2 regions of the Streptomyces sp. AM6-12 genome follow, and region 2 is predicted to be linked to the other one. Evidence: riboswitches for the same ligand, from Rfam matches in the RefSeq annotation. Region 2 holds a riboswitch; the other holds the start of a gene.

Region 1 (14,979 bases), 1.3 Mb from region 2:
TATCTGCGGATCACCGGCCGCAAGAAGGAGATCATCGTCACGGCGGGCGGCAAGAACGTCGCCCCGGCGGTGATCGAGGACCGTATCCGCGCGCACGCGCTGGTCGCGGAGTGCATGGTGGTCGGCGACGGGCGGCCGTTCGTCGGCGCGCTGATCACGCTGGACGAGGAGTTCCTGGCGCGCTGGGCCGCGGAGCACGGCAAGCCGGCGGGTTCCACGGCGTCGTCCCTGCGCGACGACCCGGACCTGAACGCGGCGATCCAGGACGCGGTGAACGACGGCAACGCGGCGGTGTCCAAGGCCGAGTCGGTGCGCAAGTTCCGCATCCTCGCGGCCCAGTTCACGGAGGACTCGGGCCACCTCACCCCGTCGCTGAAGCTCAAGCGGAACGTGGTGGCGAAGGACTACGCCGACGACATCGAGGCGATCTACGCCAAGTAGCCCGCCGTGCCTTGCGACTGACGGTGCGTCAGTCGCAAGGCGGCCTTCACAGAAGGTCCTTCAGCCGCTCCGCCAGCAGGTCCCAGCGCCACTTCTCCTCCACCCACCGGCGGCCCCGCTCCCCCATCCGGCGGCGCAGTGCGGGGTCGCCGAGCAGTGCGACGACGCGGTCGGCGGTGTCGAGCGCGTCGCCGCCGCGCACCACCCAGCCCGTCTCCCCGTCGAGGACCGCGTCCGGCGCGCCGCCGGAGTCGCCCGCGATGACCGGCAGGCCGGTCGCGGACGCCTCCAGGTAGACGATGCCGAGGCCCTCGACGTCGAGGCCGCCGCGGCGGGTGCGGCAGGGCATGGCGAAGACGTCGCCCGCGCCGTAGTGGGCGGGCAGCTCTGACCAGGGGACGGCGCCGGTGAAGCGGACCGAGGCGGCGACGCCGGTCTCGCGGGCGAGCCGGCGCAGGTCCTGCTCGTAGGGGCCGCCGCCGACGATCAGCAGCACGGCGTCCGGCTCGGCGGCGAGGATCCGGGGCATGGCCCGGATCAGCGTGTCCTGGCCCTTGCGCGGCACCAGCCGGGAGACGCAGACGACGACCGGGCGGTCGGTGAGGCCGAGCCGGGCGCGCACCTCGTCGCCGCCGGAGGCCGGGTGGAAGGTCTTCTCGTCGACGCCGGGCGGCAGTTGCACCATCCGCGCGGCCGCCTCGGGGGTGAGCGCGCCGGCGATCCGGGAGCGGGTGTACTCGCCCAGGTAGGTGATCGTGTCCGTGGCCTCGCCGATCCGGCGCAGCAGCTGCCGGGCGGCGGGCAGCTGGGCCCAGCCGGCCTCGTGCCCGTGGGTGGTGGCCACCAGGCGTTCGGCACCGGCCCGGCGCAGCGCGGGCGCCATCAGCCCGAGCGGTGCCGCGGCCCCGAACCACACCGAGGTGCAGCCGTGCTCGCGCAGCAGCCCGGCCGCGCGCCGGGTCGCGCCGGGGGTCGGCAGCAGCATGGTCGTACGGTCGCGTACGACGGTGAAGGGCTGCTCGGCGTCGAAGGCGGCCGTCGCCTCGATCCCCTCGCGGCCGCGCTTCCAGGTGGAGGCGTAGACGACCAGCCGGCCGGGGTCCAGGCGCAGCGCCATGTTGTGCAGGAAGGCTTGGATGCCGCCCGGCCGGGGCGGGAAGTCGTTGGTCACGATCAGGGTCTTGTGCATCGCCGCCGACCCTACCGAATCTGCCGTCCGGCGCCGGGCGGCGGCCGGTGCGTTGGCACGGTCCGGGGTGGTCGGGACATCATGGTCCCTCGGCACGGGACTCGGACCGGAATCGAACGGCAGGGGAAGACGTGGAGACCAAGGACGTCCGGCGCTCGCCGGCGTACCTGCTCGCGACCTGGTGCGTCACCCGTGTGGTGTTGCTGCTCTTTGTCCTCGGGGTGTACGTCCTGCCCGGCCCGGACGTCACCACGGACGTCTCGGTGATCTACCACAACTGGTACGAGGTGCTGCGCCAGGGCACCTTCCCGCTGGACGACGTCACCTGGCAGTACCCACCCGCCGCCGCGCTGCCGATCCTCGCGCCCGCGCTGTTGCCGTTCCTCTCCTACCCGCACGCCTTCTTCGCGCTGGCGTGCTGCGCCGACCTGGCGGTGCTGGTGCTGCTGCTGCGGTCGGCCCGGCACCCCGGCCGGTCGCGGAGCGGAGCCTGGGTGTGGGTGGCGGGCGTCCCGCTGCTCGGGCCGACGGTGTACGCGCGCTACGACGTGATGGTGACCGCGGTGGCCGTGGCCGCGCTGCTCGCGGGGGTCCGGCATCCGCGGGTGATGGGCGCGCTGGCCGCCTTCGGGGCGCTGCTGAAGGTGTGGCCGGCGCTGCTGCTGGCCGGGGCGGTGCGGCGCCGGGCCTGGGCGTCGGCGGCGGTGACCGGGGCGGTGCTCGCGGCGGTGTTCACGGCGACGATGCCGGGCGCGTTCGCCTTCCTGACCTTCCAGCGGGAGCGGGGCACGGAGGTGGAGTCGCTGGGCGCCCTGGTCTTCCATGTGGCCCGGCACTTCGGCTGGAGCGGGCAGGTGCTGCTGAACTACGGCTCGCTCGAGTTCCTGGGCCCGTACGTGCCGGAGGTGAGCGCGGCGGCGCTGGCGCTGAGCGTGGGCGCCTTCGGCTGGCTGCTGCTGTGGCGGCTGCGGGCCCGCCGCTTCCCCCCGCACACCCTGGCGGACGCGGCGCTGACCGCCGTCCTCCTGTTCACCGTCACCAGCCGCGTGATCAGCCCCCAGTACCTGGTCTGGCTGATCGGCCTGGCCGCCGTCTGCCTCACCCACCGCGCGAGCCGCATGACCGCACCCGCCCTGCTGATCCTGGCCTCCTCCTTCCTGACCGTCCTGGAATTCCCCATCGGCTTCGTCCACGTGGTGGCGAGCGACTGGTACGGCATCACCCTGATGCTCCTCCGCAACGCCCTGCTGACCACCGCCACCCTGCTGGCGGCCCACCGCCTGTGGCGTACGACCGTCTCCCGCGACAGGCCCGTCACCGGCGAACCCGCCGAGCCGGAACTCAGCGCAGCTCGCTCCTGACGTACTTCTGCCAGCGGGTCGTGAAGGAGGCCGGGGTCAGGCCGAGGATTCGGTGGAGGGCGGTGGTGAGGGCGGTGGGGCCGGTGGGGTGGGTGCCGACGGCGCGGTAGAAGGCGGTCAGGCGGTCCGGTCCCCACTGGTCGGCGATCATGCGGCAGGCCAGCCAGCCGCCCTCGTAGGCGCGGGCCAGCTCGGTGGGGTCGCTGGTGAAGCCGAAGTCCTTGTCGGTGGGGAGCGCCGCGGGGACCTGGCCGGCGCCGACGGCGCGGGCCAGTTCGGGGGCGGCCTGGGCCGGGGTGCGGTCGGTGCCCAGGTAGCCGATCCAGTCGGCGTAGCCCTCGGAGAGCCAGAGCGGAGTGGCCGCGGTGGTGTGGGCGCGGGTGGCCACGTGGGTGGTCTCGTGGGTGAGGACGACCTGCTTGCCCATCGCGCCGAGGACCGCGTAGGCGTCCGGGTTGATCACCACCCGGTCGGCCGGCGTCTGTCCCGCGCCGCCCGCCTCCCCGGTGGTCACGGCGGCGATCCCCCGGTAGTTCGCGGCGGGCGAGCCGAGCAGACCCGCCATGCCCGTCAGGGACTTGGGGACCAGGACGACCACCCGGCGCGTCCAGTCGGTGCCCCACTCCCTGGTCACCGCCGGGACCGCCTCGTCGGCCATCCTGGCGTACGTCCGCAGGTCGGCCGCCGGCTGCCCGGTGCCGAGCACCAGGCTGTGCGCGCCGGGTACGGCGGTCACGGTGCCCTGGTCCCACAGCTGCTGCCCGGACGTCCCGGCCGGCCGGTCCGCGGTGACGTACCAGGTGCCGGAGGTGGTGCGGGCCAGGGTGAGGGTGCGCCGGGTGTCGACGGGGGCCCGGTCGTACCCGGCGACCCGGTAGCTGAGGTCGGCGTCGGCGGTGGCCCCCGCGGGGGTGCGGCGCAGGGTGGTGACCCGGTAGGCCCAGGAGGCCAGCGGCAGGGCGCGCAGCCTGGTGTACTCGGCACTGGCACCCGTCGCGCCGTACGCCTCCGCGTCGTGCCGCAGCAGCGCCGCCGAGCGCAGGTCGAGGAGGTGCTGTACCTCGGCCTTCGCGGAGTCGGCCGCCGACCGCCCGCCGCACCCGGCCAGGGACAGCAGCAGACACAGGGCCATCGCCCCGACGCTTCTCACCCGCCTGCCACCGGCCATCACACGATCGTACGGCGCGCCGCGCGGGCGTCAGGGCCGGGTCACCGAGGAGATCGGCATCATCCCCACCGGGTCGTAGCGCACCGCCGCCCCTGGATGCGGCGCGTGGATGACCTGGCCGTGGCCGACGTACATGGCGACATGGCTGGCGTCGGAGCGGTAGACCACCAGGTCGCCGGGGCGGGCCTGGGAGAGCGGGACGCGCCGCCCGGCGTACCGCTGCTCCTGGGAGGTGCGCGGCAGCTGGATGCCGGCGTGCGCGTACGCCCACTGCATCAGGCCCGAACAGTCGAAGCCGGAGGGCCCGTTGGCGCCCCACACATAGGGGCGGCCGAGCGCGGAGCGGGCGGCGGCCAGGGCGGCTGCGGCGCGCGCGCCGGGGGCGCCGGCCGCGCCGGTCAGGGCGGGCAGGTCGAGGCGGTCGGGGCCGGCCGAGCGGGAGGCCCGGTCGTAGGCGGCGCGGTCGGCCGCGGACAGCGAGTTCAGCAGTTGCCGGGCCCGCGCGAGCTTGCCCTCCACCGTCCGCTTGTGCGCGGCGACCGCCCGGCGGCTGCGGTCCAGCGCGTCGAGTTCGGTGGCCGCCTCCGCCCGCTCCTGGTCCAGCTCGCGCAGCGCGGAGCGCAACTCCCGCAGCCGGCCCGCCTCCTGGGCGCTGATCCGGTCGAGGGTGGCGGCCTTGTCGAGGTAGTCGTCCGGGTCGTCGGAGAACAGCAGCGCGACGGCCGGGTCGATACCGCCCGAGCGGTACTGCGCCCCGGCCAGCGAACCCAGCTCCTCGCGCAGCGCGTTGACGTCCTGCTGGCGGCGGGCGACGCGGTCCTGGGCGTCGCGGACCTCGCGGCGCAGCGCGTCCGTGCGTTCCTGCGCCTGGTCGTATTCCTGGGTCGCCTGCTCGGCCTGGGTGTAGAGCCGGTCCACCTCGGCGCGGGCGTCGGGGTGCGGCGCGGCGTGCGCCGGTACCGCGCCGAGGGCCGCGGCGGCGGCCGACAGTGCGCACAGGGCTGCTGCGGCACCCCGGTCGAATCCGGCCGGTGCGCGGTGCTGACCGGACGGTGCAAGGCGGCGATGGGACCCCACGGGTTGCCGAACCCCTTCCACTGGCTGACACGGACGGCGTTCCCCGGCGCCTGGGGACGGGGAGGCCCCGGCGCCGGGGAAACGCGGCAGACAGTAGCCGTGCGGAAGGGCCGCGGCCAAAGACCGCGGCGGCGACAAAGAGTGACGCCCCGCCGCTGACGCAGGTCAACGGCGGGGCGTGGAGTCAGTTTCCGTCCCGTGGATTCGCCCGATCGGACGACCGCCTCCGGGAGCGTCGGGGGTTTAAACCCGGACGCCGAACTGGAAGGGCATGTCGGACATCGCCTCGTAGCGCACCACGGCACCGGTGTGCGGAGCGTGCAGCACCTGGCCGTTGCCCGCGTACAGGCCGACGTGGTGGATGTCGCCGTAGAAGAACACCAGGTCGCCGACCTTGAGGTCGCTCTGGTTGTAGATCCGGGTGCCGATGTTGGCCTGTTCCTCGGAGGTGCGCGGGATGGAGACGCCGGCCTGCGCGTAGGCGTAGGAGGTCAGACCCGAGCAGTCGAAGGAGGAGGGGCCGGTGGCGCCGTAGACGTACGGCTTGCCCAGCTCGCCCTGGGCGGCGGCGAAGGCGGCCGCGGCCCTGCCGGAGGCGGGCGGGGCGTCGCCGAGGTTCACGCGCTCGCTGGAGGAGCGGTCGGCGCGCTGCTGCTGGGCGGCGAGGTCGGCCTTCTCCTTGGCGGTGAGGCTGTTGAGGATCTTCTGGGCCGCGGCGAGCTTGGCCTGGACTTCCTTCTTCTTGTCGCCCAGTTCGGTGCGGGTGTCCGCGAGGTCCTTGAGCTTCTCGGTGGCCTCGGAGCGCTCCTGGGCCAGCTCGCGCTGCTTGGCCTGGATCTTGCGCAGTGCGTCGACCTGCTGGCTGCTCAGCTGGTCGAGGGTGGACGCCTTGTCGAGGAAGTCGTCCGGGTTGGAGGAGAGGAACAGCTGGACCGAGGGGTCGATACCGCCGGAGCGGTACTGGGCCGTGGCCAGCGAACCCAGGCCGTCGCGCAGCTTGTTGAGGTCTTCCTGACCCCGCGCGACGTTGTCCTGGATGGTGGAGATCTCCTTCTGGAGCTGCTGCTGCTTCTCCTTGGCGCCGTTGTACTTCTCGGTGGCCTGCTCGGCCTGCTCGTACAGCTTGTCGACCTTGGACTTGACCTGGTCCTTGCTGAGCTTCTCGCTCGGCGCGGCGTTCGCGGCGTTCGCGCTGAGCACGACCGCTGCGGCGGCTGCGGTGGTCAGCACGGTCACGCGTGCACGGCTCTGCTGTTTGGGTCGACGGTGGGACGCCACGGAGGACGAACTCCTTCTTGTGAGTGTTCACCCGTTCGGAGGTTCGAGCCCCGACCCTAGTGACCATGTTGTGATCATTCAAATCCTCACGGCAAAAATTCCCGTCACGCAATGCATTCTTTGCACACAAGCCACAAGCAGTGAGGGCCGCTTGACCCTACGTTGCGTGACGGGCTGGCCAATTCGGGCATTGCGTATGCCCGTTGGGCCTTCAGGACAGTCGCTTCAGAAGTACCGCAGAGGCCACGGGGCGGGCACCGGCCCGCGCCACGCCGTCGGCCACCTCGCGGTCGGTGGAGGCGACGATGACCGGGCGGCCCGGCGGCTCCGCGCGCACCAGCTGGCGGATCAGCTCGTCGGCCGTGACCCCCGGCTTGGAGAACAGCACCCGCACTCCGCGCGGCGGCGCGAGCAGCACCGGCGCGGCCAGCTCGGCGCCGTCGAAGACGCAGGTCACCTCGGCGCCGGTCTGCGCGGCGAGCGCGGACAACTGGCCCAGCAGCCGCAGCCGCTGCTTCTCCAGCGGCATCTGCGGATAGCCGGTCTTGGTCACGTTGTAGCCGTCGACGACCAGATGCGCCTGCGGCAGCGCGAGCAACTGGTCGAGGATCGCCGGGTCGTGCTCGGACAGGGCGCGCGCCGCGATGTCCTTCGGTGTCATCCGGCCCGGCTCCACCGCGTCGACCGTCTCGGCCGGCCGCACGGACACCGGCGGCAGCGCCAGCTCGCGCCGCAGGCCCTGGGTGGCGTCCAGCAGGGTGTCCAGCAGCAGCCGCACCCGCATGTCCTCCACGCTGCGGCCCTCGCGGGCGGCTCTGCGGGTGGCCTCCAGGGCCGCCTCCGCCTCGCCGAGCCGCGTCTTGAGCCGCCGGGACTCGCTCTCCGCGGCCGACACCCGAGCGCCCGCCTCGGCGCGTACGGCGTCCATCTCGCCCTGCGCCTTGCGCAGCGCGGCCTCACCGCGGCGCACATCGCTCTGCGCGGAGCGCAGCTTGCGGTTCAGCGACTCCAGGTCCCGTCTGGCCGACTCCAGCTCCGTGCGCAGCCGCTCGGTCTCGGTCCTGGTCTGTTCACGGGCGCGGTCCAGTTCGGCGCGCAGCCGCTCCAGTTCGGCGCGGCTCTCCTCGTCGGCCCGCTCGGCGTCGGCGCGCTGGGCCTCCTCGCCGGCCGCGGTGACCAGCTTCACCCAGCCCGCCGGGCGCAGCACACAGGCCGCCGCCGCCACATCGAGCGGGTCGGCGGCCGCGGGCACCGAGCCGGCCTCCAGGGCGCCGGCCAGCTCCGGCTGCGCGGCGCGGAACTTCTCGCCGATCCGCTGCCGGAACAGCGTGTCGGTCTCCAGCGCCGCGGCCATCGCGTTCCCCGCGAACTTCGCGCGGCGATTCGGGGCGAACCGGGCGTACTGCCGCAGCTGTGCGGGCAGTTCGGCCACGGTCAGCTTGCCGAAGCACTCCGAGACGATCGCGACGACCCTGCGGCGCACCCCGTCGGGCAGCGGACGGTCAAGCACCTCGGCGGTGCCGTCGCCCGGCCCCCCGCTCGCGCTCTCCATAATCCGTCACACCCCACTACCTTGCCGAAAATATGCCTCTCCGCGCCCGGCCCCGTCAGGAGCCGCTGCCCGGCCTGTCCACGAGTTCCACCTGGTCCACCGCGTTGCACCAGCGGCAGCGCACCGAATCGATGGTCTCATCGACCACCTCGCGCTCCTCCACCGTCGGCTCGCCCGCGAGGTCGAGGTGGACGTACTCCACGACCTTCGAGGAGCGCGTGACGTCGAAGCGGGTGAGGTTGCCGCACAGGGTGCAGCGCCATCGCGTCGTGGCGGTCGGCTGGGGAACCGTCATCGTGCCCTTCCCGGGTCGGTCGGAGCGCGCCGGCGGGCCGACGCGTGTGGCTCGTAACCCTACGGCCTGGCGGCCTGTCGCCGCCCGTCCGTTCGCGGCGGCGAGGCGGTCTGTCAGCTTGCGTCCGGTTACGTCATGCTCTGTGTTCATGATCAGCGAGTGGAGCGCGGCGGGCGGCAGGACCTTCAGGACACTCCGGGACGCGCCGATGACGTACGGCCTGATCGCCCTGTGCTGCCTGATCTTCGTACTGGGCCCGGCCTCCGGGATCGTCCCCGGATACGGCACCGGGTACGTGCTCCAGGACGCGCAGCGGGTGTACTTCCGGCACTGGGGGGTGGTCCCGGCCGAGTTGTTCGCGGGACCCTGGGCGCACGCGCTGACCCCGGTCACAGCGCTGTTCGTGCACGGCAACTGGGTGCATCTGCTCGGCAACATGCTCTTCCTCCTCGTCTTCGGCGTGCTGACCGAGGAGCGGATGGGCCGGGTGGAGTTCACCCTCTTCTACGTCGGCTGCGGCTATCTGGCGCTGCTGGGGTACGCGGTCGCCAACGACACCTCGGAGCAGTCGCTGGTGGGCGCGTCGGGGGCGATCTCGGCGGTGCTCGGGGCGTTTCTCTTCCTGTTCCCGCGGGCCCGTGTCACCAGTCTCCTGCCGTTCCTCTTCTTCCTGCCGCTGCGCTTTCCCGCATGGGTCGTGCTGCCGTTCTGGGTGACGCTCCAGTGGCTGGCTGCCGGGCGCTCGGTGCAGGGGCCGGGGGTGGCGTATCTGGCGCACCTGGTGGGGTTCGGGGCCGGGTTCGTCTACGCGTGGGTGCGGTACGGCCGTGGGGCTAGAGTGAAATGCGCACCCGAACCGGCCCCCGAGGGAGAGAACCAGCCGTGATCACCGCGATCGTCCTCATCAAGACCAGCGTGGACCGGATCCCCGAGATCGCGGAGCAGATCGCCTCGCTGGAGTCGGTGAGCGAGGTCTTCTCCGTCACCGGCACGTACGACCTGATCGCCATGGTGCGGGTGCGGGAACACGAGGACCTGGCCGATGTGATTCCCGGCCGGATCAGCAAGATCCCGGGCGTGGAGGCGACGGACACGCATGTGGCGTTCCGTACGTACTCGCAGCACGACCTGGAGGCGGCGTTCGCGATCGGCCTGGACTCCTGACCGTCCGCCGAAAGCCGCCCCACCAGCCCGTTCAGCCTTTTACGCCACCGGCACGCAGCGTCCCTCCTCCGTCCGGTACGTCCACTTCGCGCCCTCGGTCACCAGCTGTCGTACGGCCGTGACGAAGCGGTCCACATGCTCGTCCGGGGTGCCCGCGCCGAAGCTCACGCGGATGGCGTTCAGGGAGGGGGCGCCGCACTCCGCCGGGGACTCGGGGGCCGTGCCGAGCAGGGTGCGCAGCAGCGGGTGGGCGCAGAAGAGGCCGTCGCGGACGCCGATGCCGTACTCGGCGGAGAGCGCGGCCGCGAAGTGGGAGCTGTTCCAGCCGTCCACCACGAAGGAGAGCACGCCGACCCGCGGGGCGTCGTCCCCGAACAGGGACAGGACCCTGACCTGCGGAATCCCCGCGAGGCCCGAGCGCACCCGGTCGATCAGGTACTGCTCGCGGGCGACCAGCGCGTCCCAGCCGGCCTCGGTGAGGGCCGTGCAGGCGGAGGCGATGGCGTAGGCGCCGATGACGTTCGGGGAGCCCGCCTCGTGCCGGGCGGCGCTCTCGTGCCACTCCACCTCCACTCCCCCGTCCGCGCGCCGGGCGACGCTGCGGCTGGCGCCCCCGCCCGCGAGGTACGGCTCGGCGGCCCGCAGCCAGTCGGCACGCCCGGCCAGCACGCCCGCGCCGAAGGGGGCGTACAGCTTGTGCCCGGAGAAGGCGACCCAGTCGACGTCCAGGTCGGCGAGGGAGACCGGGTGGTGGGGGGCCAGCTGGGCGGCGTCCAGGACGATCCGGGCGCCGTGGGCGTGCGCGGCGGCGGCCAGCTCGCGCACCGGCCACAGCTCGCCGGTGACGTTGGAGGCGCCGGTGACGCAGACCAGGGCCGGCCCGTACGGGTCGCGGTCGGCGAGGGCCCGCTCCAGCGTCTGCACGGCCTGCCGCGGGCTGCGCGGCGCGTCCAGGTAGGTGACCCGGTCGTCCCGCCAGGGCAGCAGCGAGGCGTGGTGCTCGGTCTCGAAGACGAAGACCCGGCAGTCGGCCGGGACCGCGCGGGCCAGCAGGTTCAGGGAGTCGGTGGTCGAGCGGGTGAAGACCACCTGGTCGCCGGCGCGGCAGCCGAGGAACTCCGCGACCGTCCGGCGGGCCTTCTCGAACAGGTCGGTGGAGAACTGGGAGAGGTACCCGGCGCCCCGGTGGACGCTGCCGTAGTACGGCGCGTAGGCGGCGACGTCGTCCCAGACGCGCTGGAGGGCGGGGGCGCTGGCCGCGTAGTCGAGGGCCGCGTAGGTGATGGTGCCGCCGGTGACGAGCGGAACGGTGACATCACGGCCCAGAACGGGCAGCGGGGTGCAGATCGACGGGGCGGCGGCAACGGTGGAGACAGACATGGGGAACTCCCGTGAGAACGCACGCCGCAGGGGGCGTACGGAAGAAAGGTGAAAGGGGTGCGCGGAGGCGGGGCTCGGCGGCCCTAACGCATTCGCTTGCTCACGGGAGGCTCCCTCGACCGACCAGGACCCCTGGCCCGGCGCTACCGAGAGCGCCCGAGGGGTCCGCGCTTGCCGTAGACCTCGCTGCCTACGACCTGGTCCTCACCCGGGGCACCCCGCCACGGACGGAGGGTTGCCGGACAGTCGGCCGGGGCCTCATGACTGTCACTCATGACCTGACAGGGAACGTACGCGAAAAGATCGATGCCCCGCAACCCGTGTCCGAATCGCGGGACGATCAACCATCGGATGGCGCGGTCAGGCGTTGCTGGCGGCCACCCAGCGCTCCAGCGTCCGCTTCGCCGCGCCCGAGTCGATGGAGTGCGCGGCCTTCGCCATCCCGGCCCGCAGCTGCTCGGTGAGCGGCGCGTCGGTCGGCTCCAGGGCCGTCAGGGCGGCGGCCGAGTTCAGCAGTACGGCATCCCGTACGGCGCCCCGCTCGCCGTCCAGCACCCGGCGGGCGACCCCCGCGTTGTACGCCGCGTCCGCGCCGCGCAGGGCCTCCAGCGGGACCGGCTCGATGCCGGCGTCCCGCGGGTCGAAGACCTCCTCGGTGACCTTGCCGTCACGCACCACCCACACCCGCGAGGTGCCGGTGACGGTCAGCTCGTCCAGCCCGTCGTCACCGCGGAAGACCAGCGCGGAGTTGCCGCGCTCGGCGAAGACCCCGGCCACCACGGGTGCCATCCGCGGGTCGGCGACGCCCACCGCCTGGGCGCGCACGTTCGCCGGGTTGGTCAGCGGACCGAGCACATTGAAGGTCGTACGGATGCCCAACTGGCCGCGTGCGGCGGCGACATGACGCAGCGAGGGGTGGAACTTCACCGCGAAGCAGATGGTGATCCCGGCCTCCTCGGCGACCTCGGCGACCCGCTTCGGGGTCAGCTGGAGGTTGACGCCCAGCTTCTCCAGGACGTCGGAGGAGCCGGAGGCGGAGGAGGCGGCGCGGTTGCCGTGCTTGACGACCTTGGCGCCGGTGCCCGCGACCACGATCGAGGACATGGTGGAGATGTTCACCGTCTTGGCGCCGTCGCCGCCGGTGCCGACGATGTCCACGGCCGGGCCGGGCACCTCGATCACGTTCGCGTGCGCGTACATGGTGCGCACGAGACCGGAGATCTCCTCGACGGTCTCGCCCTTGGCGCGCAGCGCGACCATGAAGCCGGCGATCTGGGCGTCGGTCGCCTCGCCCCGCATGATCAGGTCCATCGCCCAGGCGGTGTCGTCCGCGGACAGGTTCTGGCCGGTCAGCAGGCCGTTCAGCAGGGCGGGCCAGGAGCGGCCCGCCGCGGTGTCGCCTCCAGCGGGGGTCACAGCGCTCATCAGCCGCTCCTCGGGAAAAGTCGTACTCGGTGGTGCTCAGCGGGGGAAACCCATACCCACCCTATCGAGCCCCCGGCACGGCGAAGGGCCCCGTCCGGCTCGCGGACGGGGCCCCTCTGTGGCGTGGCGACGCGGGGATCAGTGGTGGCCGTGGCCGCTCGTGATCTCCTTGTACTCCTCGGAGGTCGGCTTCGGGATCTGGTTGTCCTCGCCGTAGTAGGCGTTGGACAGCTTCACCCGGAGCTTCTCGGACGCCTTCACCTTGCGCTCGACACCGTTCTCGTCGACCGCGGGGCCGATCTCGGCCGGGGCGTACTGCGTGTGCGTGGTGAGCGTGTGCAGCTGCTCCTGGCTGAGCGGCTCGTGCACCTCGATGAACTCACCGTGCGGCAGCCGCTTGATGATGCCGGTCTCGCGGCCGTGCAGCACCTTGTCGCGGTCGCGGCGCTGGAGGCCGAGGCAGATCCGCTTGGTGGCGATGAACGCGATGACCGGGCCGACGAAGAAGAAGATCCGGACGAACCAGGTCACGGAGTTGATCGACAGGTGGAAGTGGGTGGCCCACAGGTCGTTGCCACCACCGACCAGCGTGATCATGTACATCGTCACCCAGGCGACACCGAGACCGGTACGGGTCGGGGCGTTGCGCGGGCGGTCCAGGATGTGGTGCTCGCTCTTGTCGCCGGTGATCCAGGACTCGATGAACGGGTAGACCGCCATCGCGCCCAGCACCACGCCGAACAGCACCAGCGGGATGAAGACGCCCAGGACCAGGGTGTGGCCCCAGAAGTTGATCTCCCAGCCCGGCATGAAGCGGATCAGACCCTCGGCGAAGCCCATGTACCAGTCGGGCTGGGCGCCGGTGGACACCTGGTCCGGACGGTAGGGGCCCATGGCCCAGATCGGGTTGATCTGCGCGACCGCGGCGATGGCCGCGATGACACCGAAGACCAGGAAGAAGAAGCCTCCGGCCTTGGCCATGTAGACCGGCAGCAGCGGCATGCCGACGACGTTGTTGTTGGTCTTGCCCGGACCCGCGAACTGCGTGTGCTTGTGGTAGAAGACCAGGATCAGGTGCGCCACCATCAGGCCGAGCATGATGCCCGGCAGCAGCAGGATGTGGATCGAGTAGAACCGGGCGACGAAGTCGTGGCCGGGGAACTGACCGCCGAAGAGGAAGTACGAGATGTACGTGCCGACGATCGGCATGGACAGGATCGCACCCTCGGTGAAGCGCACACCGGTGCCGGAGAGCAGGTCGTCCGGGAGCGAGTAACCGGTGAAACCGGTGAACATGCCGAGGACGAACAGCAGGAAGCCGAACAGCCAGTTGATCTCACGCGGCTTGCGGAACGCGCCGGTGAAGAACACGCGCATCATGTGCACGAACATGCCGGCGAGGAAGATCAGCGCGGCCCAGTGGTGGATCTGCCGGACCAGCAGACCACCGCGCACGTCGAAGGAGATGTGCAGGGTCGAGTTGAAGGCCTCCGACATCATCTGCCCCTGGAGCGGGACATAGCTGCCGTGGTACACGACCTCGTTCATCGACGGGTGGAAGAACAGCGTCAGATAGACACCCGTCAGGATGATGATGATGAAGCTGTACATGCACACTTCGCCCAACATGAACGACCAGTGGTCGGGGAAGATCTTGCGCATGTTGGCCTTGGCCAGGGAGTAGATCCCCAGCCGGCCGTCGGCCCAGTCGGCGATCCGCTCGCCGGCCGGTGCCTTCCCGCGCGCGCGGGAGGTCTCGTTCGCTGTAGTACTCATCCGCGCTCCCAGAATGCAGGACCGACGGGCTCCTCGAAGTCGCCGAGCGCCTGGAGGTAACCCTCACTGTCCACACCGATGCGCAGCTGCGGCAGGGCGTGGCCGGCGGGGCCGAAGATCACTCGGGCGCCGTCGGAGAGGTCGAAGGTGGACTGGTGGCACGGGCACAGCACGTGGTGCGTCTGCTGCTCGTACAGCGAGATCGGGCAGCCGACGTGCGTGCAGATCTTGGAGAACGCGACGACGCCCTCGTGCGACCAGTCGAGCTCGCGCTTGTCCTTGATGTTGTCCGGCTGGAGCCGGACGATCATCAGGGCGGCCTTGGCCAGCTCGTTCTGGAACTCCTCGTCCGTCTCCTCCAGGCCGTCCGGCTTGGCGAAGGTGAGCGAGCCGACGGCGATGTCCTCGGGGCGCAGCGGCTGGTTGGTGTTCATGTTGACCAGACGCTTGCCCTTGGCCCACAGGGTGTGCCGCAGCGAGGTACCGGGCAGCGGACCGAGGTCGCGCAGCAGCATGACGCCGGAGAGCGGCACCAGGGCCAGCGCGCCGAACATCGTGTTGCGGATCAGCTTGCGGCGGCCGAGCGCCGACTCCTTGGCGCCCTGGCGGAAGTCCGCGTGGACCTTCGCCCGGACCTCCTCGGGGGCCGCGATCGCGTGCCGCTCGTCGGCGACCTCGACGTCGGACATCAGGGTGCGGGCCCAGTGGACCGCGCCCGCGCCGATGCAGAACAGCGCCACGCCGAGGGTCAGGCCCAGCGCGAAGTTCAGCGCGCTGATGTGACCGATCGGGAAGACGAAGATGTTCTTGTCGTGCGGGATCGTCACGTACGAGACGATGAAGCCGACGGTGGCCAGCATCGAGATCGTGAAC
Region 2 (14,979 bases):
CGCCCTCGCCCGTGCGGTTGTCGCCGGTGTGCACGATGGTGCTGTCCGGGGTCTGCTTGTTGTTGAAGAAGACGAAGTGGGCGTCCGAGTAGACCTTGCCCTGCGCGTTGACCGCGATGGCGGAGGCGTCCAGGTCGAAGTCCGTGCCCGTGGTGGTGCGGACGTCCCAGCCGAGCCCCACGGTGACGGCCGTCAGGCCCGGAGCCTCCTTGGAGAGCGAGACGTTGCCACCCTTGGACAGGCTTACAGCCATGTTGGGAGTCCCTTCCTAGTTGTCCCTGTGCGTGCCGACGAAGCTACCGGCACCCGGAAGAACGTCCAGGGGGGTCCCCGTGGTTCCGGGCCTCTTTACCTTTTTTACCCGGACTTCTCCGCGGCTTCCGGGAAATCCGGATGACGTGGACGGGCCCCGGCCGGGAACATGGAGGGCATGTCCGGTCCTTACGTCATCCGCGGCTCCGTCTCGCTCCCCGAGGCCGAGCTGATGTGGCGTTTCTCCAGGTCGTCGGGGCCCGGTGGGCAGCACGTCAACACCAGCGACTCCCAGGTGGAGCTGCGCTTCGACCTCGCCGCCAGCGAGGCGCTGCCGCCGGTGTGGAAGGAGCGCGCCCTGGAGCGGCTGGCCACCCGGCTCGTCGACGGGGTGGTGACCGTACGGTCGTCCGAGCACCGCTCCCAGTGGCGCAACCGCGAGACCGCCGCCGTCCGCCTCGCCGCCCTCCTCGCGGAGGCCACCGCACCCCCGCCCAAGCCCCGCAGGCCCACCCGGATACCGCGGGGCATCAACGAGCGCCGGCTGCGGGAGAAGAAGCAGCGCGCCGAGACCAAGCGCGGGCGCTCGGGACGCGACTGGGGGTAGGGACCCCGCCGCGCGCGGTGAGGCTCAGCCCAACTGCCGGTAGCGGCCCCGGAAGTACGTCAGCGGGCCGCCCTCCGCGCTCGGTACCCCTGCCGTCAGCACCCGGCCGATGACCAGGGTGTGGTCGCCCGCCGCCACCCGCTGCTCCGTGCGGCACTCCAGCGTGGCGAGCGCGCCGCCGACCAGCGGGGCGTGCGTGACCTCGCCCCGCGTGTAGGCGATGTCCTCGAACAGCAGCCGGTCGCTGATGCGGCCCTTCATGGCGAAGCGGCCCGCGATGTGCCGCTGGCTCTCCGCGAGCACCGACACCGCCCACAGCGGCTGTTCGGCGAGCAGGTCGTCCATGCGCGAGCCCTCCCGCAGGCTGACCAGCACCAGCGGCGGATCGAGGGAGACCGACAGGAAGGCCGTCGCGGTCATGCCGACGTCCTCCACGCCCGGTGCGTCAGGGTCGCCGGGATCGAGCGGCGGTTCCTGCGCGGTCACCAGGACCACACCCGCGGCCAGCCGGGACATCGCGGCCCGGAACTCGTCGTTGCTCACCCCCTCAGCATGCCCGGAAGCTGCGAGGGCGGCGGGAGAAGGCGTCTTCAGCACGCCGGAAACGCTAGTCTGCGCTCTGCGCCCGACGCATCGGGCCCGAGCCCGAGCCGGGTCCTAGGACCAGCGGCGGAGCGGGACCGGAAAGAGGCCATACGGTGAACGCACGGAAAACGCTGAAACCCCGCCCAATTGTTCATGTTTTGCTGTGACTTGAGTCACAAGGGGCAGGAATTGTTGACCCTGTGTACCGGGTGAGCAGCGCGCTGTGATTCAGTGGCGGTGAAACTGCTGGAGCAACCACGAGGCGCCGAAGACGACGACCCTTGATTCGCTGCGAGGTCTCGGGGGGAGGGCGAGCATGGAGACCGAGTCGGAGCCGTACGTCCGCCTTGCGTCCCTGCGGCAGCTGCACCAGGTCATGGCGGACATGAACACGGCGCGCAGCCTGGCGGACACCTTGCAGACCGTCGCCGACGGCGTGGTCAACGCCCTCGGATACGAGATGGCGGGCGTGAACCTGGTACGCCCCGACGGCGATCTCGTCGTCGCCGCGTTCGCCGGCAACTCCGCGGCCGAAGCCCTGATCACCGGCCGGGTCGGCTCCCGCGAGGCCTGGGACCGGCGCCTGGGCATGGGCGAGCGCTGGGGCGACCTCGTGTTCATACCGCACACCGAGGGCTGGGTGCTGGACGACGACGATGTGCCCCAGTGGTTCACCGACGGCCCGGCGCCGCGCTTCAAGGACGAGTGGCACCCCTCCGACCGCCTGTTCGCCCCCATGTACACACCGGGCGCGCCGGGCGGCTCCAGCGGCGAACTGCTCGGCGTCATATCCGTCGACCGCCCGCGCAACGGCCGGCTGCCCGGCGCCTGGGGCCGCGAGGCCCTCCAGATGTACGCCTTCCAGGCCGCCATCGCGATCAGCAACGCCCGGCTGCGCTCCAACATGCAGCGCGCCCTGGTCCGCCTGGAGCGCGAGCAGCAGGCGCTGCGCGCGAGCGAGGAGAGCTTCCGGCAGGCGTTCGAGTACGCGCCGTCCGGCATGGCCATCGCCGAGATGGGCGGCGAACAGCACGGCCGCATCCTGCGCACCAACGACGCCCTGTGCCGGCTGCTCGGCCGCCCGGCCTCCGCGATGCGCCGCTACTCCTTCTCGGACCTGGTGCATCCCGAGGACATCGGCACCCTGCTGCGCACCTCGGCCGAGGGCGGCCGCGCCGAGCTGCGCCTCGGCCGCCGCGACGGCAGCTACGTCTGGGTGTCGCTGCGCAACAGCGTGGTCGCGGACGCCGCCGACGGGCCCCGCTTCCTGCTCACCCACGTCGAGGACATCGAGGAGCGCAAGCGCCGCGAGCTACAGCTCGCCCACCGCGCCTCGCACGACTCGCTGACCGGCCTGCCGAACTCCGCCGAGCTGCGCTCACGGCTCGCCGCCCGGCTGTGCCGCCGCCCGCCGCACGCCCTGGAGTCCCTGGACGCGGCCTACGGCCACCCCGGCTTCGACGGCCCCGCCGGGCACGGCTTCGACTTCGCGCCCGGCACGGAGACGTACGACGGCTTCGACCACCATGTGCACACCGTCGCCCCCGAGGGCGAGCAGGACGACGGCACCAAGGGCCTCGCGGTGCTCTTCTGCGACCTGGACGGCTTCAAGTCGATCAACGACCGGTTCGGGCACAACGCGGGCGACGCCGTCCTGATCGAGGTCGCCCGGCGGCTCTCCCAGGGGGTGCGCGACGGCGACACGGTGGCCCGGCTCGGCGGCGACGAGTTCGTGATCCTCGCCGACGGGCTCGGCCGCGCCGACGCCGAGGACCTGGCGGTACGGCTGCGCAACGAGATCATCCAGCCGATCCGGGCCGAGGGCCGGGCGGTCCGGGTGGGGGCGAGCTTCGGCATCGGATGGGCGCACTGCGGCATGACGGCCGACGAAGTGCTGAAGTCCGCCGACGAGCGGATGTACGTAGAGAAACGATCTCGTCCCAAACAGCACCGCCGCGCGGGATGAGCCCCAGGTCAGCGAGTTGATGCGGTCTGCGTCACCCGTTTGGCTCAGGTGATGGGGGTCCCCCCGTTCGAGCGAAGTCGAGAACGGGGGAGGGTAGGCTCGCTTTTCCAGCCATGACCGTATCCGTTCGCACCTGTTGAGGAGTACCAAGGGATGACGCCCGGCGACAACGGCGCGAGCACGCCCGAGGAAGACGACCCGTTCGGCTATCTGTACGCAGACGGCCAGGCCAGGGGAGCCCAGCCGCCCTCCGGCGGTTACGGCTACCCGAACTCGGTCAGCAGAGTGCGCACGGTCGGCGAGCGTCAGTACGGCCAGCAGCAGCCCCCTCACGTTCCGCAGCAGGGCGCCTACGGCCAGCCGAACGCGCACTACCAGGCCCCGGAGACGCTCCCCGGCGGAGCACCGCCCGCGGGCCGCGCCCCCGCCCCGCAGCCCGGCCCCGGCCGCCGCGGCCCCAACACCAAGGGCCTGCTGATCGGCGCGATCGCGGTGGTCGCAGCGGTGGTCATCGGCATCGGCGTCGCCATGATCCACGGCAACTCGGACGACACGTCCGACAGCCAGGCGAACACCACCCCGACCCAGAGCCAGTCCACGGACCCGACCCCGACGAGCAGTAGCTCGGCCGGTTCGGGCCTGCCGAAGGCCGATGCCGCGGACAGTTCGGTGCAGCTGTCGGGCGGCGCCGCGCCGGCCACCGACGTCAAGGGCTCGCGCGCCGCGGGCGGCAAGTACGTGGGCGGTCTGAACCAGGTCGGCGCCTCCGTCACCTGGAGCGTGGACGTCCCCTCGGACGGCGACTACACCCTCTTCACCGGGTACAGCGCCACCGGCGAGGACCAGTCGATGACGGTCACCGTCAACGGCAAGGAGTACGGCAGCAAGCTCGGGCTGCGGAACTGGCGGCACGCCGCCGACAACGACTTCGCCCAGGGCTGGACCCGCTCCTACGTGTGGCCCACCCTCAAGAAGGGCAACAACACCATCTCCATCTCCTGCCAGCCCGGCGACAAGTGCAACGTCCTGCTAGACCAGCTGTGGCTGAAGGCGGGCCGGGTCACCAGCTGAGCCCGGCGCGGCTCAATGACCGGCCTGCCCGGTCACCGTGACCCGTCCCAGCAGCTCCTCGTACGTCGACCGGTCGAACTCGCCCGCGGCGGGCGCCCGGACGGTGGCCGCCGCGAGGGCGACGGCGTGGGCGAGCCGGGCCGGCCAGGGCAGGCGGCTCACCAGGCCGGACAGCAGCGCGGCGACCGCCGAGTCGCCCGCGCCGGTCGGATTGCCGTGCACCCGGCCCGGTGGGGTGGCGCGCCAGCGGCCCTCGGAGGTGGCGGCGAGGAGGCCGTTCGGACCCAGGGAGGCGACGACCGTGTGGGCGCCCCGGCGGCGGGCGTCCTCGGTGGCGCGCAACGGGTCGTGGGAGCCGGTGAGTTCGGCCAGCTCGTCGGCGTTGGGCTTGATGATGTCGGGGCGGGCCGCCACCCCGCGGCGCAGCGGCTCGCCGCTGGTGTCCAGCAGCACCGGTACGCCCAGGGAGCGCGCCGTGCGTATCAGGCCCGCGTACGCCCCCACCGGCACTCCCGGCGGCAGGCTGCCGCACAGGGCCACCGCCGAGGCGCTGGGCACAAGTTCCGCGTAGCGGTCCAGGAAGGCGGCCCACTCGGCGGGCGTGATCTGCGGGCCCGGCTCGTTCAACTGGGTCGTGTCGCCGGAGATTTCGTCCACCACCGCGATCGTGCGCCGGCTCGCCCCCGCCACCGGCACCAGCGCGTCCGTCAGGCCCCCGGTCCCGGCGAGCCGGTCCCGTACCGCCCGGCCGGTGCCGCCGCCCGCGAACCCGGTGACCGTCACCTGGTGCCCGAGCGCGGCGAGCACCCGGCCCGCGTTCACGCCTTTGCCGCCCGGACGCTCGATGACCTCCGAGACCCGGTGCGAGGCGTGCGGACGCAGTGACCGCACCCGATAGGTGATGTCGAGAGCGGTGTTCAGCGTGACCGTGAGGATCACCCGGTCTGCCTCCCTCGAAGCCGTCGTTCCGGGCCCCGATCATGCCAAAGAGACGGCGGCCGGCCCAGTCGCGGGGCGGCCGCCGCCGGAGGAGAAGCCGGGCTTATCAGCCCAGTTGGGGAGCGACCACCCACTCGCCGCGCCGCATCACGCCCCGCACGTCGAAGTCCGCGTCCAGCAGCACCAGGTCCGCGTCCTTGCCGGGCTCCAGGGAGCCCACGCGGTCGGAAAGGCCCAGCAGCCGGGCCGGGTTGGCGGACAGCGCCTTCACCGCGTCCTCCACCGGCAGCCGGTCCACGGTCACCGCCCGCTTGAACGCCCGGTCCAGGGTCAGCGTGGAGCCCGCGATCGAACCGCCCTCCACCAGCCGCGCCACCCCCTCGCTGACCTCGACCTCCAGCGGGCCCAGCAGGTAGCGGCCGTCACCGGCACCGGCCGCGTCCATCGCGTCCGTGATGAACGCCACCCGGTCCGCGCCCGCGTGATGGAAGGCCAGCTCCAGGGCGGCCGGGTGCAGATGCGTGCCGTCGTTGATCAGCTCGACCGTCACCCGCTCGTCCTCCAGCAGGGCGGCGACCGGGCCCGGCGTCCGGTGGCCGAGGGCGGGCATCGCGTTGAAGAGGTGCGTGGCGACCGTGGCACCCGCCTCGATGGCGTCCACCGTCTGCTCGTACGTCGCGTCCGTGTGCCCGATCGCGGCGATCACCCCGTGCTCGGCGAGCAGCCGTACCGAGTCGATGCCGCCCGGCAGCTCGGCGGCCAGGGTGAGCATCCGGGCCTGCCCGCGCGCCGCGTCGATCAGCTTGCGCACCTCGGCCGGCTCCGGGTGGCGCAGCAGCGCCTCGGAGTGGGCGCCCTTGCGGCACGGCGAGATGAACGGCCCCTCGAAGTGGATGCCCGCGATGTCGCCCTGTTCGGCCAGCTCGCTGAGCAGCCCGGCGCGGCTGACCAGCAGGTCCATCTCGTCGGTGACGGTGGAGGCGACGAGGGTGGTGGTGCCGTGCTCGCGGTGGGTGCGGACGGCGGTGAGGATCTGCTCGGCGGTGCCGGCGAAGGAGGCTCCGCCGCCGCCGTGGTTGTGGAGGTCGACGAAGCCGGGGACGAGCCAGTGGCCGGTGACGTCGACGGTCCGGGCGCCGGCCGGGGTCTCGCCGGTGATGCGCCGGCCGTCGATGGCCACGGTGCCGTTCTTCACCGTGCCCGTGGGAAGTACCACGTTCGCGCCGGTGAGCACCTGTGGGTGCGTCGCGGCTCCTGTGGGGCTGGCCATCAGGTGTCTACCTCCGGAGTAGAAGTGGTCGTCAGCAGATCCCGCGCGAGCAGCCCCGCGCCCAGGCAGCCGGCGGTGTCGCCGAGGGCGGCGGGGACGATGGACGGCAGTCTCTGGAAGGTGACCCGGCACCGGACGGCGTCCCGCAGGGGCTGGAACAACACTTCCCCCGCCTCGGCGAGACCGCCACCGATGATCAGCGTGCGCGGGTCCAGCAGGGTGAGCGCGGTGACCAGGCCGTCGGCGAGCGCGTCCACCGCCTCCTGCCAGACCCGCCGGGCGTCCGGGTCGCCCGCCGCGACGGCCCGCGCGCAGTCGGCCGCGTCCGCCTCCGGGCCCCCGCCGGCCGCCGCCCAGGCCTCGCTGACGGCGGACGCGGAGGCGTACCGCTCCAGGCAGCCGCGCTGTCCGCAGGGACAGGGCGCCCCGCCGGGCCGTACGACGACATGGCCGATCTCGCCCGCGAAGCCGTGCGCCCCGGACTCCACCCGGCCGTCGATCCCGATCGCGCCCGCGATGCCGGTGCCGAGCGGCACGAACAGGAAGCGGTCGGCGCCCCGGCCCGCGCCGATCCGGCCCTCGGCGAGGCCGCCGGTGCGCACGTCGTGGCCGAGCGCGACGGGCACCCCGAGCCGCTCGGCGAGCAGCTCGCGCAGCGGTACGTCCTTCCAGCCGAGGTTGGCGGCGTAGACGGCGGTGCCCCGCGCCTCGTCGACGATCCCGGGGACCGCGATGCCGGCGGCGGCCGGCGGGCCGTGGTGCTCGGTGCCGTACGCGAACAGGTCGGCGGCGAAGTCGAGGATGCCCGCGACCACCGCGTCGGGGCCGCGCTCGCGGCCGGTGGCGCGGCGGGCGCGGTGCAGCAGGGCGCCGTCGTCCCCGACGAGGGCGGCCTTCATCCCGGTACCGCCCACGTCCAGGGCGATGACATGTCTCACGGGGACAGTGTGGCCCGCTGACCCGCAAGAGGTCTAGTCCATTCACGTGGTGTAGACCTTAGGCGTTCATCTCATGAATCGTTCGAACAGCAGGGTTGGGATTTTGACGGTGCGTCGGCGTACGGCAGGAATGGTCGCGATGGTGTCCGCGATGGGCATGACCGCGCTCCTCGGCGGCTGCGGGAGCACGGGCTCCTCCGATGTGACCCTCAGACTCGTGGCCGCGGACTACGGCGACTCGGCGGCGAACAGTTCGCAGAAGTACTGGGACTCGCTGGTCAAGGAGTACGAGACGACGCATCCGGGCGTGAAGATCCAGGTCAGCGTCTACTCCTGGAACGACGTCGACCGCAAGGTCAAGGAGATGGTCGACGCGGGGCACGCGCCGGACATGGCGCAGATCGGCGCCTACGCCGACTACGCGGCCGCCGGGAAGCTCTACGCGGCCTCCGACCTGCTCTCCATCCGCACCCAGGCGGACTTCCTCTCCCAGCTGGCCGACGCCGGCCAGTGGAGCCATACGCAGTACGGCATACCCTTCGCCGCGTCCACGCGGGTGCTGTTCTACAACAAGACCCTCTTCTCGAGCGCCGGGATCACCCCGCCGACCAGCTGGGACGAGCTGGCCGCGGACGCCAAGGCGCTCAAGGCGAAGGGCGTGAAGTACCCCTTCGCGCTGCCGCTCGGGCCCGAGGAGGCGCAGGCCGAGACGATGCAGTGGCTGCTCAGCGGTGGCGACGGCGGCACCGGGGGCACGGGCTACACCGACGACATCGGCAGCTACACCATCGACTCCGAGCAGAACGTGCGGACCTTCACCTGGCTGAAGGACGACCTGGTCGCCAAGGGGCTGACCGGGCCGGTGCCGCCGGGGAAGCTGAACCGGGCGCAGGCGTTCGCGGCGTTCGCCGACGGTCAGGTCGGCATGGTCGACGGGCACCCCACGCTGATCCAGCAGGCCGAGGCGAAGGGCGTGCGCTTCGGCATGGTGCCGACGCCGAGCCGGACCGGGCGGGCGCGGGCGTCGATGGGGGTGACCGACTGGATGATGGCGTTCAAGCAGAACGGCCACGCCGACCAGATCGGCGACTTCCTGAACTACGTCTACAGCGAGAAGAACGTCCTCGACTTCTCCCGCGACTACGGGCTCCTGCCGGTCACCACCTCCGCCTCCAACGCCATGAGCGCGTCGGACGCGGCCCCCGACAAGGCGCTGCACCCCTTCCTGGACCAGCTCCCCACGAGCGAGCTGTACCCGGTGGGCAAGACGTCCTGGGCGGCGGTGAGCGCGGCCGTGAAGCAGGACATCGGCCAGGCCGTCGCGCCCGGCGGCGACCCCGCGTCCGTCCTCACCCGCCTCCAGGCCACGGCCACAGCGGCGGACAGCGCGGCCAGCGCCGGCTGAGCGCTACGGTTTCCCCATGGAACCGGGCGACACGGAACTGGGCGACCGCGAGAAGGCCATCCTCGCGCTGGAACGCCGGGGCTTTCCCGGCCCCGGCGCGAAGGAGCGCGCCATCCGCGAGGACCTGCGCCTCTCCCCGGTCCGCTACTACCAGCTCCTCAACGCCCTCCTCGACGACGAACGCGCCCTCTCCCACGACCCCGTCACGGTGAACCGCCTGCGCCGGATCCGCGAGACCCGGCGCTCGGAACGCTGAGCCGGACCGACCCCCCCGGCCGCCCGGCCGCCCCCTGCTCCCCCGACCGACCGAGCGAAGGCCGCGGGCCGCCCGCGACGCCGACTTCGCGCGGGGCGGGGCGCGACGCGGGCTTCGCGCGGGCCGGGGGTGGAGCCCCTGGCGGGGGCTGGGGCGGAGTGCCGGCGGGAACGCGGGCCGGGGCCCAGGCGTGACATGCGGCGCCGCTGGATAGTGTCGGTACATGGACCCTCTGCCGACCCCCGCCACCCCGGCCGGCCGGGACGGACTCGCCGCGCTGCTCACGAACCCCGGCACCGCGGTGATCGGCCTGGACTTCGACGGCACCCTCGCCCCGATCGTCGCCGACCCCGAACAGGCCCGCGCCCATCCCGCCGCCGTCGCCGCCCTGACCGCCCTCGCGCCCAAGGTCGCCCACATCGCCGTGATCACCGGCCGCCCGGCCGGCGTCGCGGTCCGCTACGGCGGCTTCGCCGGCGTCCCCGGCCTCGACCACCTCACCGTCCTCGGCCACTACGGCGCCGAACGCTGGGACGCCGCCACCGGCACCGTCAGCGCCCCCGCCCCGCACCCCGGCGTCGCCGCCGTCCGCGCCGAGCTGCCCGGCCTGCTGGACCGGGTCGGCGCCTGGCGGGGCACCTGGATCGAGGAGAAGGGCCGCGCCGTCGCCGTACACACGCGCCGCGCCCAGGACCCGCAGGCCGCGTACGAGGCCCTGCGCGCCCCGCTCACCGACCTCGCCACCCGGCACGGCCTGATCGTCGAACCCGGCCGCATGGTCCTCGAACTGCGCCCGCCGGGCATGGACAAGGGCGTCGCCCTCGGCGAGTACCTCCGCGAGACCGGCGCCGGCTGTGTCCTCTACGCCGGCGACGACCTCGGCGACCTGCCCGCCTACGCCGCCGTCGACAAACTCCGCGCCGAGGGCACACCGGGACTGCTCGTGTGCAGCGGCAGCACGGAGGTCGCCGAACTGGCCGAGCGGGCCGACCTGGTGGTCGACGGCCCCGAGGGCGTCGTGCGACTCCTCACCGCGCTGGCGGCTCAGCTGGACTGATCGTCCAGGGCGTGCAGCTGGTCCAGGAACCACCGGTCCGGCGGCAGCGCCGTGCCCGCCGCGGCCAGCCGCTTCGAGCGCTCGGCACGCTCCGCCGCCGGCATGGTCAGCGCCGTGTGCAGCGTCTCGGCGGTGCCCGTGACGTCGTACGGGTTGACCGTGAGCGCGTCCTCGCCCATCTCCTCGTGCGCCCCCGCCTCCCGTGAGAGCACCAGCACGCACCCCTCGTCGGAGACGACCGGCACCTCCTTGGCGACCAGGTTCATGCCGTCCCGGATCGGGTTGACCAGCGCCACGTCGGCGAGCCGGTACGCGGCCAGGGAACGCGCGAAGTCGTCCTTCACATGCAGCACCACCGGGGTCCAACCCGGCGTCTCGTACGCCGAGTTGATCTCCTCCGCGACCCGCCGCACCTCGGCCGTGTAGTCCCGGTACACGGCGAGGTCCTGCCGGGAGGGATACGCGAACGCGACGTGCACGACCTTCTCCCGCCACTCGGGGTGGTCGTCCAGCAGCTGCCGGTACGCCAGCAGCCCGCGCACGATGTTCTTGGACAGCTCGGTGCGGTCCACCCGGACGATCGTCCGCCGGCCCTCCCCGATCTCCGCGCGCAGCGCCGCCATCCGCTCGTCCACGTCCGGCCGGTGGGAGCGCTCGCGCAGGAAGTCGGCGTCCGCGCCCAGACCGTGCACCCCGATCCGGGTGCCCGCGGGGATGCCGGGCCCCAGCACCGCGTGGCAGCACCCGGTGAACGCGTCCGCCCAGCGCCGGGTGAGGAACGCCGCCCGGTCCGCGCCGAGGATCCCGGTCAGCAGTTCCGCCGCGATGTCGTCCGGCAGCAGCCGGAAGTACTCCGCCGGAGCCCACGGGGTGTGCGAGAAGTGGCCGATGCGCAGATCGGGCCGCAGCCTGCGGAGCATCCGCGGGGCGAGCGCCAGGTGGTAGTCCTGGATCAACACCGCCGCGCCGTCGCCCGCCTCCTCGGCCAGCGCCTCGGCGAACGCCTGGTTGTACGCCTGGTACGCCGCCCACTGCCGCCGGAAGTCCGCGTCGAAGACGGGCTCCAGCGGTGTCTGGTACAGCATGTGGTGCACGAACCAGAGCACCGAGTTGGCGATCCCGTTGTACGCGTCGGCGAAGACCTCCGGGTCGATGCCGAGCATCCGCACCCGCTGCCCGCCGGTGTCCGCCTCCGGCAACAGGCCGCCCCCGGCGCGGCGCACCGCCTCGCGGTCGCCGTCGCCCAGCGCGGCGCACACCCAGACCGCGTTCGTCTCCGGACCGATCGCCGACAGGCCCGAGACCAGCCCGCCACCGCCCCGCTTGGCGCGCAGCGAACCGTCCTCGTCCGCCTCGTACGAAACCGGGCCGCGATTGGACGCGACCAGCACCTCAGCACCGTGCGTGGAAGCCATGGTCCACAACCTAGCCCGACCTGGGAACACTCAAACCCGCGGACCCGGTCCGAAGCCGGTCGTATACGGCCGCCCGCGCGCTTTCACGCCACCCGGCGCCGGGCGTACTCCGCGATCTGCGTCATCGGCGGCCGCTCCTCGGTGTCCACGGCGTACGTGCGCGGTTCGAAACCGGTCACGCCCCGCTCGAACTGGGTGAGCGCGGGGCGCACGAGATGGCCGCGGGCCAGCCGCAGCTGGGCCGTGCGGTAGATGGCCGCCGCCATCCGGCCGAGCGCCTGCCCGTCCTGGTGCCGGTGCTTGCGCACCCCGACGTCCACCTGGGCCAGCGCGTCGAGCCCCACCAGGTGCAGGGCGTCCACCAGCATGCCCAGCTCGACCCCGTACCCGACCGGGAACGGCAGCTGTTCGAGCAGCGAGCGCCGGGCCGCGTACTCCCCGCCCAGCGGCTGTACGAAGCCCGCGAGCTGCGGCCAGTGCATGTTCAGCAGCGGGCGCGCCATCAGCTCGGTGACCCGGCCGCCCTGCCCCGCCGCACCGGCGAGCGGTCGGTCGTACATCGCCTTGACCAGCTGGACGTCCGGCTCGGTGAGCAGCGGGCCGACGATGCCGAGGACGAAGTCGGAGGAGAACTCCCGCAGGTCCGCGTCGACGAAGCAGATGATGTCCCCGGTGGCGACGAGCAGCGAGCGCCACAGCACCTCGCCCTTGCCCGGCACGGCCGGTATCCGGGGCAGGATCGCGTCCCGGTGCACCACCCGCGCGCCCGCCGCGGCGGCGACCTCGGAGGTGCGGTCGGCGGAGCCCGAGTCGATCACCAGGACCTCGTCGACGAGCGGCACCCGCTCCATCAGATCGCGCCGGATCACCGCGACGATCTCGCCGACCGTCTCCTCCTCGTCGAGGGCGGGCAGCACCACGCTGATGGTCTGGCCGGTGCGCTGCTTCGCGGCGAGGACCTGGTGCGAGGGACGGTCGCGCACGGACCAGGAGCGGTTGCCCATCCAGCGCTCGACTTCTTCCAGCACGGTCCCCGGCTCCTCACGCTCGCCTCGCGGTCTCGTCTCGCGGTACGGACGACTATCTCAACTCTCCAGGCCTTCGGTTACAGTCTTGAGCAACGCCGATGACCATCGCATGTCGGGGGTCGCGTGCGGACATGCCGCAGCAGTGCGGACACAATCGAATACCGCTCATCCAGAGGGGCAGAGGGACACGGCCCGATGAAGCCCCGGCAACCCTCCAGCCGCTTCTCGTTCTCATAGCAGCGAGGCTCCCGGCTAGGGAAGGTGCCAAATCCGTCTCACGGCGAAGTGCGTCGTGAGGAAGATGAGGAGAAAGGGCCTCGCCTCTCATGGCTGTGCAGACAGTTGCCACCTCCGGTACCTCCACCGTCGACCTCGGCCCCGCCGCCGCCCTCAGCTGTCGCGAATGCGGCCACCGCGTCCCGCTCGGCCCGGTCTTCGCCTGCGAGGAGTGCTTCGGCCCGCTGGAGATCGCCTACGACTTCTCCGGCTACGACACCGGGGAACTCCGCAAGCGGATCGAGGACGGCCCCGCCAGCATCTGGCGCTACGCCCCGCTGCTGCCGGTCCCGGCCGACGTGGCCGGCAAGCCGAACCTCCACCCCGGCTGGACCAAGCTGGTCAAGGCCGACAACCTGGCCCGCGAACTCGGCGTCACCGGCGGTCTGTACGTCAAGGACGACTCCGGCAACCCGACCCACTCCTTCAAGGACCGGGTGGTCGCCCAGGCCCTGGAGGCGGCCCGCGCCTTCGGCTTCACCACCCTGTCCTGCTCCTCCACCGGCAACCTCGCGGGCGCCGTCGGCGCCGCCGCCGCCCGCGCGGGCCTGCGCTCCTGCGTGTTCATCCCGCACGACCTGGAGCAGGGCAAGGTCGTCATGGCCGCGGTCTACGGCGGTGAACTCGTCGGCATCGAGGGCAACTACGACGACGTGAACCGCTTCTGCTCCGAGCTGATCGGCGACCCGGCCGGCGAGGGCTGGGGCTTCGTCAACGTGAACCTGCGGCCGTACTACGCCGAGGGCTCCAAGACCCTGGCGTACGAGATCTGCGAGCAGCTCGGCTGGCGGCTGCCCGACCAGATCGTGGTCCCGATCGCCTCCGGCTCCCAGCTCACCAAGATCGACAAGGGGCTGCGGGAGCTGATCGAACTCGGACTGGTCGAGGACAGGCCGTACAAGATCTTCGGGGCCCAGGCGGAGGGGTGCTCGCCGGTGTCCACGGCCTTCAAGGCGGGCCACGACGTGGTCCGGCCCCAGAAGCCGGACACCATCGCCAAGTCCCTCGCGATCGGCAACCCGGCCGACGGGCCCTACGTCCTGGACATCGCCCGGCGCACCGGCGGCGCGGTGGAGGACGTGACGGACGAGCAGATCGTGGCCGCGATCAAGCTGCTGGCCCGCACCGAGGGCATCTTCGCCGAGACGGCGGGCGGCGTGACCGTCGGCGTCACGAAGAAGCTGATCGAGAGCGGGGTGCTCGACCCGGCGAAGACCACCGTCGTCCTGAACACCGGCGACGGCCTCAAGACCCTCGACGCGGTGGCCGGCACCGGCCTGACCGCCACCATCCGCCCGACCCTGGACTCCTTCCGAGAGGCTGGCCTCGCATGAGCGTGACCGTTCGCATCCCCACCATCCTGCGCACCTACACCGGCGGGCGGTCCGAGGTGGCCGCCGAGGGCGCGACCCTCGCCGAGGTCATCGAGGACCTGGAGAAGAACCACACCGGCATCGCCGCCCGTGTCCTGGACGACCAGGGCAGGCTGCGCCGGTTCGTGAACGTGTACGTCAACGACGACGACGTGCGTTTCGAGCAGGGCCTGCAGACCTCCACCCCGGACGGCGCGGGCGTCTCCATCATCCCGGCGGTGGCCGGCGGCTGCTGACCGGACGACCGGACGTTACCTTCGGTAATGACGGTCACCGAAGGTACGTCGGATTGCCCTCTCCGTGAGAGAAGCGGAGGGGGCAATTCTGCGTGATTGAGCGCGGTACAGTTGGGGAAGGCGCCCTGAGTTGATCGAGGGTTAGCCCTCGATTCTCCTCCGCGGGCCCGATAAGAAGCAGCCAATATGCACGGGCTTTCCGCGGCTTTTGTGACTTTTATGGGGCCCGACTTGCCCTGAATTCTGATGATTTCTCCCTACATTCCGGATCGTTCTCGTCCAGATTTCTCGTCCAATTGACCTGT

What was found. A riboswitch is a leader RNA that binds a small molecule or an ion and turns the genes downstream of it on or off. The one in region 2 is predicted to bind S-adenosylmethionine.
Region 1: linked by a shared signal. The riboswitch ahead of ACE4Q9_RS24285 (aminotransferase class V-fold PLP-dependent enzyme) and the one ahead of thrC (threonine synthase) in region 2 are both predicted to bind S-adenosylmethionine.

Annotation. Positions count from the first base shown of each region.
Region 1 covers NZ_JBIQWN010000001.1:5,340,219-5,355,197, reverse strand. Annotated here, with positions in the region: gene ACE4Q9_RS24335 (AMP-dependent synthetase/ligase) at 1-441, shown strand, start outside; gene ACE4Q9_RS24330 (glycosyltransferase family 4 protein) at 488-1,630, opposite strand; gene ACE4Q9_RS24325 (glycosyltransferase 87 family protein) at 1,762-2,991, shown strand; gene ACE4Q9_RS24320 (hypothetical protein) at 2,972-4,159, opposite strand; gene ACE4Q9_RS24315 (NlpC/P60 family protein) at 4,190-5,236, opposite strand; gene ACE4Q9_RS24310 (NlpC/P60 family protein) at 5,480-6,514, opposite strand; gene ACE4Q9_RS24305 (NYN domain-containing protein) at 6,726-8,069, opposite strand; gene ACE4Q9_RS24300 (hypothetical protein) at 8,122-8,361, opposite strand; gene ACE4Q9_RS24295 (rhomboid family intramembrane serine protease) at 8,510-9,247, shown strand; gene ACE4Q9_RS24290 (Lrp/AsnC family transcriptional regulator) at 9,244-9,525, shown strand; gene ACE4Q9_RS24285 (aminotransferase class V-fold PLP-dependent enzyme) at 9,565-10,905, opposite strand; SAM riboswitch class IV at 11,068-11,184, opposite strand; gene trpD (anthranilate phosphoribosyltransferase) at 11,266-12,330, opposite strand; gene ACE4Q9_RS24275 (cytochrome bc complex cytochrome b subunit) at 12,469-14,106, opposite strand; gene ACE4Q9_RS24270 (Rieske 2Fe-2S domain-containing protein) at 14,103-14,979, opposite strand, start outside.
Region 2 covers NZ_JBIQWN010000001.1:4,076,018-4,090,996, forward strand. Annotated here, with positions in the region: gene ACE4Q9_RS18490 (TerD family protein) at 1-253, opposite strand, end outside; gene arfB (alternative ribosome rescue aminoacyl-tRNA hydrolase ArfB) at 422-859, shown strand; gene ACE4Q9_RS18500 (flavin reductase family protein) at 884-1,375, opposite strand; gene cdgB (diguanylate cyclase CdgB) at 1,761-3,410, shown strand; gene ACE4Q9_RS18510 (carbohydrate-binding protein) at 3,564-4,481, shown strand; gene ACE4Q9_RS18515 (1-phosphofructokinase family hexose kinase) at 4,494-5,420, opposite strand; gene nagA (N-acetylglucosamine-6-phosphate deacetylase) at 5,527-6,690, opposite strand; gene ACE4Q9_RS18525 (ROK family protein) at 6,690-7,628, opposite strand; gene ACE4Q9_RS18530 (extracellular solute-binding protein) at 7,768-9,033, shown strand; gene ACE4Q9_RS18535 (DUF3263 domain-containing protein) at 9,050-9,289, shown strand; gene otsB (trehalose-phosphatase) at 9,513-10,346, shown strand; gene ACE4Q9_RS18545 (trehalose-6-phosphate synthase) at 10,334-11,761, opposite strand; gene ACE4Q9_RS18550 (glucosyl-3-phosphoglycerate synthase) at 11,845-12,789, opposite strand; SAM riboswitch class I at 12,952-13,097, shown strand; gene thrC (threonine synthase) at 13,116-14,399, shown strand; gene ACE4Q9_RS18560 (MoaD/ThiS family protein) at 14,396-14,674, shown strand.